DNA from 2 places in the Serratia sp. DFXYC6 genome. Region 2 is predicted to be linked to the other one. Evidence: predicted binding sites of a transcription regulator. Region 2 holds the regulator's gene; the other holds the start of a gene.
What was found. The regulator PhoB, encoded in region 2, activates phosphate uptake and scavenging genes when phosphate is short. The targets are predictions, from matches to a motif close to CTGTCATAAAACTGNCNNAT.
Positions count from the first base shown of each region.

Region 1: AC2CGQ_RS23845 (MIP/aquaporin family protein) is a predicted target of PhoB. The motif match lies at 1,241-1,260, and genes of this name have one in related genera.

Region 1 is NZ_JBXUNV010000007.1:83,648-87,062, reverse strand. Features, by position in the region: gene AC2CGQ_RS23860 (1,4-dihydroxy-2-naphthoate polyprenyltransferase) at 1-47, shown strand, start outside; gene rraA (ribonuclease E activity regulator RraA) at 123-608, shown strand; gene zapB (septal ring assembly protein ZapB) at 668-907, opposite strand; gene AC2CGQ_RS23845 (MIP/aquaporin family protein) at 1,431-2,276, shown strand; gene glpK (glycerol kinase GlpK) at 2,319-3,415, shown strand, end outside.
Region 2 is NZ_JBXUNV010000004.1:267,985-271,399, reverse strand. Features, by position in the region: gene sbcD (exonuclease subunit SbcD) at 1-944, opposite strand, end outside; gene phoB (phosphate response regulator transcription factor PhoB) at 1,160-1,849, shown strand; gene phoR (phosphate regulon sensor histidine kinase PhoR) at 1,874-3,190, shown strand; gene AC2CGQ_RS20230 (PstS family phosphate ABC transporter substrate-binding protein) at 3,205-3,415, shown strand, end outside.

The DNA.
Region 1 (3,415 bases), on a different contig from region 2:
CGTTGCTGGCCAATCTGCTGTTCGCCATCGGCGTGGCGCTCAGTTAAAAACTGATGATTTTGCCAACAGGGCGAATAAAGGGATATACTGAACATTCCAGCGGCAAACAGACGTAAAATCCTATGAAATACGATACTTCCGAACTTTGCGACATCTATCATGAAGAGGTGAACGTTGTTGAACCTCTGTTCTCCAATTTTGGCGGGCGTACTTCATTTGGCGGGCAGATCACCACGGTGAAATGCTTTGAGGATAACGGCCTGTTGTTCGATCTGCTTGAAGAAAACGGCCGCGGCCGCGTGCTGTTGGTCGACGGCGGCGGTTCGGTACGCCGGGCGCTGATCAACGCCGAACTGGCGCGCCTGGCCGCCCAGAACGAATGGGAAGGCATCGTGGTGTACGGCGCGGTGCGCCAGGTGGACGATCTGGAAGAGCTCGACATCGGCATTCAGGCGATGGCGGCAATCCCGGCGGGTGCCGTGAGCGAAGGCGTGGGCGAAAGCGATATCCGCGTCAACTTCGGTGGCGTCACCTTCTTCTCCGGCGACCACCTGTATGCCGACAACACCGGCATCATCCTCTCCGAGGATCCGCTCGACATCGAGTGATTTTCGGACATGAAAAAGGGCGCCTCAGGCGCCCTTTTCGTTGCTGCATGGCGTGAGAATCAGACCTCTTCCATTTTGCCCAGCAGCGCGCGCAGGCGATCTTGCCATACGTGCTGTTCTTCTTTCAGCTGTTGGTTTTCGCGCACCAACGCTTCGTGGTTGCCGGAGGCAGCCTGAACTTCCTGCGACAGAGAGTTGTTTTTGTCTTTCAGCTCTTCAATTTCCATCTGCAACAGGGTGATGGTATCAATCGCCTGCTGTACTTTTGCTTCCAGTTTCTCAAATACTTCAAATGACATGCTTCAGTCCCCTCATGATAGCAAGGCGTACATCTATAAGTAGCGGCCGCAACGTCGGCTGCAGCTACTGCGAATATTGCATCGCGCTCAGTGACGCGCGCCATTACGAAAGGCGCGCCGGTCTCGATTCGTTAAAAACGATTGTAAGTAGCCAGTCTCCGCCTGTCTAGCAACATACCGGATCATCGCGCAGTCTGTTGCAATTTTCCTGCCCTCGCCATCAGTAAAAACTGAAAATCCCCGTCGGCGCCGCCACGAGTTGTTAACGCCCCTCGCTAAACCACTGGTCAGATCACACTTTTATGGCTCAGAAAGAACACTAAACGACGCGAAATCGCTCAATTTTATGACGCGCCACACACATTTTGATTTCGCTATTTCTCGTTTATGTTCGTTAACGATAAATTTACATCACGTCCTCATTCAATAATTGGACGAGATGAAAAAACTGTGCCCATAGGCCAGATGTATACCTGGCTGAGCCTATAAACCAACAACCGCCGTTTTGCAGGACACCAACATTATGAGCCAAACCACCAGTCCGACATTAAAAGGCCAGTGCATCGCCGAGTTCCTCGGCACGGCGCTGCTGATCTTCTTTGGCGTAGGCTGCGTTGCCGCGCTGAAACTGGCGGGCGCCAGCTTCGGCCAGTGGGAAATCAGCATCATTTGGGGCCTGGGCGTCGCCATGGCCATCTATCTGACCGCCGCCATTTCCGGTGCGCATCTCAACCCGGCGGTCACCCTCGCCCTGTGGCTGTTCGCCTGCTTCGACGGGCGCAAAGTGGTGCCTTACATCATTGCGCAGATCGCCGGCGCCTTCTGCGCCGCGGCCTTGGTCTACGGGCTGTACTACAATCTGTTCTTCGACTTCGAAGCGGCCCACCACATGGTGCGCGGCAGCAACGAAAGCCTCGAACTGGCAGGCATCTTCTCGACTTACCCTAACGCGCACATCTCGGTCGGCCAGGCCTTTCTGGTAGAAATGGTGATCGCTGCAATCCTGATGTGCCTGATCCTGGCGCTGACCGACGACGGCAACGGCATTCCGCGCGGCCCGCTGGCGCCGCTGCTGATCGGTATTCTGATTGCCGTGATCGGCGCCTCCATGGGACCATTGACCGGCTTTGCGTTGAACCCGGCGCGTGACTTCGGGCCGAAACTGTTCGCCTACCTGGCCGGCTGGGGCAAAGTCGCCTTCACCGGCGCACGCGACATCCCGTACTTCCTGGTGCCGATCTTCGCCCCTATCGTCGGCTGTGGCTTGGGCGCTTTCGGTTACCGCGCGCTGATTGGCCGCCACCTGCCGTGCGACGTCTGCGTGACGGAAGAAGAGCCCGACGCCAAGACCCAGCAGCGTAAAGCGTGATGGGTGCAGTTTTACACGGTTAACAACAGCAGGATAATTACCATGACTGTAGAAAAAAAATACATTGTCGCACTCGACCAAGGGACCACCAGCTCACGTGCCGTCGTGCTCGATCACGACGCCAACATCGTTGCAGTATCGCAGCGCGAATTCCCGCAGATCTATCCAAAGGCCGGCTGGGTTGAGCACGACCCGATGGAGATCTGGGCATCGCAAAGTTCGACGCTGGTAGAAGTGCTGGCGAAAGCCGACATCAATTCCGATCAGATCGCCGGCATCGGCATCACCAACCAGCGCGAAACCACCATCGTCTGGGAAAAAGAGACCGGCAAGCCGATTTACAACGCCATCGTTTGGCAGTGCCGCCGCACTGCCGACATCTGCGAGAAGCTCAAGCGCGACGGCCTGGAAGAGTACATCCGTCACAACACCGGCCTGGTGGTTGACCCGTACTTCTCCGGCACCAAGGTGAAGTGGATCCTGGACAACGTCGAAGGCGCCCGCGAGCGCGCCAAGCGCGGCGAACTGCTGTTCGGCACCGTGGATACCTGGCTGGTGTGGAAAATGACCCAGGGGCGCGTACACGTCACCGATTACACCAACGCCTCACGCACCATGATGTTCAACATCCACGAACTGGACTGGGACGAGCGCATGCTGGAAGTGCTGGATATCCCGCGCGCCATGCTGCCGAAAGTCCGCCCGTCCTCCGAAGTGTACGGCCAGACCAACATCGGCGGTAAGGGCGGCACGCGTATTCCTATCGCCGGTATCGCCGGTGACCAACAGGCGGCACTGTACGGCCAGCTGTGCGTTCAACCGGGCATGGCGAAGAACACCTACGGCACCGGCTGCTTCCTGCTGATGAACACCGGCAAAGAAGCGGTGCGCTCGAAAAACGGTCTGCTGACCACCATCGCCTGCGGCCCGCGCGGCGAAGTGAACTATGCGCTGGAAGGCGCGGTGTTCATCGGCGGTGCGTCTATCCAGTGGCTGCGCGACGAGCTGAAACTGATCAGCGACGCCGCCGACTCCGAATATTTCGCCACCAAGGTGAAAGACAGCAACGGCGTCTATGTGGTGCCGGCCTTCACCGGCCTGGGCGCGCCCTACTGGGATCCGTATGCTCGCGGCGCCAT
Region 2 (3,415 bases):
ATATCCAGCCACACCGGCAGCTCGCCGGCATAGTCGGCAAATTGCCGCAGCTGCCGTTCGATCTCGGCCAGATCGCCTTTGATCAGCTGCATGGGCTGAAACTGCGGGATCGTTAACGTTTCTACCCGCTGCAAAGCGCCGTCGGCGAAATCCACCAGGAAGACGCTTTTGGCTTTGCCCAGCTCATCGAAGCTCAGCGGGATCGGCGAGCCGCTATAGCGAATATGCTCCGATTTGGCGACGTTCTGCGCGCGGTGAATGTGGCCCAGCGCGATATAGTCGGCGGGGGGGAAGGCCTGCGCCGGGAAGGCGTCGAGGGTGCCGATATAGATGTCGCGCACCGAGTCGGAGGTGGTAACGCCGACGGTGGTCAGGTGGCCGGTGGCGACGATCGGCAGCGGCTGGCCCAACTGGTCGCGGCGCTCGCAGGCCGCCTGATACAGCGTCTGATAATGTTCGGCGATGGCTTCCTGCAGCGCCTGCTGTTTCTGCGCGCCGGATTCGCCGGCGCGGCTGGTGAGCAGATCGCGCGGCCGCAGGAACGGGATGGCGCACAGCACCGCGCCCGGCTGGCCGTCGCGTTGGTTAAGCACCACGATCTGCTGTTCCGGGGCGCCCTGCGCGCTGGCGATCACCGTGGTGTTCAGGCAGGAAAGCAGTTCACGCGATTCGTTCAGCGTCGCGACCGAATCGTGGTTGCCGCCCAGCACCACCAGCTGGCAGCCGGTACGCTGCAGTTCCACCACGAAGCGGTTGTACAGCTCGCGGGCATAGCTGGGCGGCGAGCCGGTATCGAACAGATCTCCGGCGACGATCAGCGCATCCACCTGCTGCTGATCTACCTGTTCGATCAGCCAGTTCAGAAAAGCCTGGTGCTCGGCGGCGCGGCTTTTGGTGAAAAAGTACTGGCCAAGGTGCCAGTCAGAGGTGTGGATCAGGCGCATGACACTCCCGGATGCAAAGATAATGGCGATGATTATAAAGGCCGCGGCGGCGGCTGTCCCGGCGCAATGATGATGACAACCGGATGATTTTTCTTTACTGCGGGAAATAATCGCTATGCTTACTGCCTATAACAGCCGGTTTTTTTCATAAAAGTGTCACAAAACTGACGCATAATGGCGCCCGAAAAGTCGCTAACACATTGGCAGGATTGACGATGGCAAGACGCATACTGGTGGTGGAAGACGAAGCGCCGATCCGTGAGATGGTGTGCTTTGTGTTGGAACAGAATGGTTACCAACCGTTGGAAGCCGAAGATTATGACAGCGCCGTGACGCGTCTGTCTGAGCCGTTCCCTGATTTGGTGTTGCTTGACTGGATGTTGCCCGGTGGTTCCGGCATTCAGTTTATCAAACATATGAAGCGCGAAGCGCTGACCCGCGATATCCCGGTGATGATGCTGACCGCGCGCGGCGAAGAAGAAGACCGGGTGCGCGGCCTGGAAGTGGGGGCGGATGATTACATCACCAAGCCGTTCTCGCCCAAGGAGCTGGTGGCGCGCATCAAAGCGGTCATGCGCCGCATTTCGCCGATGGCGGTGGAAGAAGTGATTGAAATGCAAGGGTTGAGCCTGGATCCGTCCTCCCACCGCGTAATGGCGAACGATCAGGCGCTGGATATGGGGCCGACCGAGTTCAAGCTGCTGCACTTCTTTATGACCCACCCGGAGCGGGTTTATAGCCGCGAGCAGTTGCTTAATCACGTCTGGGGCACTAACGTTTATGTGGAAGACCGTACCGTTGACGTGCATATCCGTCGGCTCCGCAAGGCGTTAGAAACCAGTGGGCATGATAAAATGGTTCAAACCGTTCGGGGCACCGGCTACCGGTTCTCAACGCGCTACTGATCGCGCCGCGCTGGAGAATATGCCGTGTTAGAACGTCTGTCGTGGAAGAGGCTGGCTTTGGAGCTGGCTCTTTTCTGTCTGCCCGCCTTACTGCTGGGGCTGATTTTCGGTTATCTGCCCTGGTTCCTGCTGGCCTCTGCGCTGGCTGCGCTGGTGTGGAATTTCTACAACCAGCTCAAACTCTCCCATTGGCTGTGGATCGACCGCAGCATGACGCCGCCGCCCGGCCGCTGGAGCTGGGAGCCGCTGTTCTATGGCCTGTATCAGATGCAGCAGCGCAACCGCCGCCGCCGGCGCGAGCTGGCGCTGCTGATCAAGCGCTTTCGCAGCGGGGCCGAATCGCTGCCTGACGCGGTGGTGATGACCACCGTCGAAGGCAATATCTTCTGGTGCAACGGGCTGGCGCAGCATCTGCTCGGCTTTCGCTGGCCGGAAGACAACGGCCAGCACATCCTTAACCTGCTGCGTTATCCGGAATTCAGCCACTATCTGCAACAGCAGGAGTTTTCGCGCCCGCTGACGCTGCAGCTGAACAACGAACACTACGTCGAATTCCGCGTGATGCCGTATTCCGAAGGGCAATTGCTGATGGTGGCGCGCGACGTCACCCAGATGCGTCAGTTGGAGGGCGCGCGGCGCAACTTCTTCGCCAACGTCAGCCATGAGCTGCGTACGCCGCTGACGGTGCTGCAGGGCTATCTGGAGATGATGGGCGACGAAGAGCAGGATGGCTCGCTGCGCAGCAAGGCGCTGAGCACCATGCAAGAGCAGACTCGCCGGATGGACGGGCTGGTCAAGCAACTGCTGACGCTGTCGCGCATCGAGGCGGCGCCCAATGTCGACATGAACGAGCGGGTGGATATTCCGCTGATGCTGCGGGTGTTGCAGCGTGAGGCGCAATCGCTGAGCGGCGGCAATCACGAGATCACCTTCCGGGTGAACGAACAGCTCAACGTGTTCGGCAATGAAGACCAGTTGCGCAGCGCGGTGTCTAACCTGGTGTACAATGCGGTCAACCACACGCCGAAGGGCACCCATATCGAAGTCAGCTGGCAGCAGACGGCGCATGGCGCGCAGTTCCAGGTCAGCGACAACGGGCCTGGCATCGCCGCCGAGCACCTGCCGCGCCTGACCGAGCGTTTCTACCGCGTCGACAAGGCCCGCTCGCGCCAGACCGGCGGCAGCGGGCTGGGGCTGGCGATCGTCAAGCACGCGCTCAGCCATCACGACGCGCGGCTGGAGATCCTCAGCGAACCGGGGATCGGCACCCGCTTTATCTTTACCTTGCCCAATCGGTTGATTGTTCCCGCCGCTTTATCAGAGAATGCGGTGAAAAATTAACGCGAGACACCGGTATGACCCGAATCACCCGAGGGCTGTTGCTTTGCCTGGCGCTGCTGGCCGGACGCGGCGCGCTGGCGCAGCCTGACGGCATGTTGGCGGGCAACCTGTCCAGCGTCGGCTCCGACACGCTGGCGAATCTGATGGCGCTGTGGGCGCAGGATTTCAGCGAGCATTATCCCAACGTCAACCTGCAGATCCAGGCCGCCGGTTCGTCGACCGCGC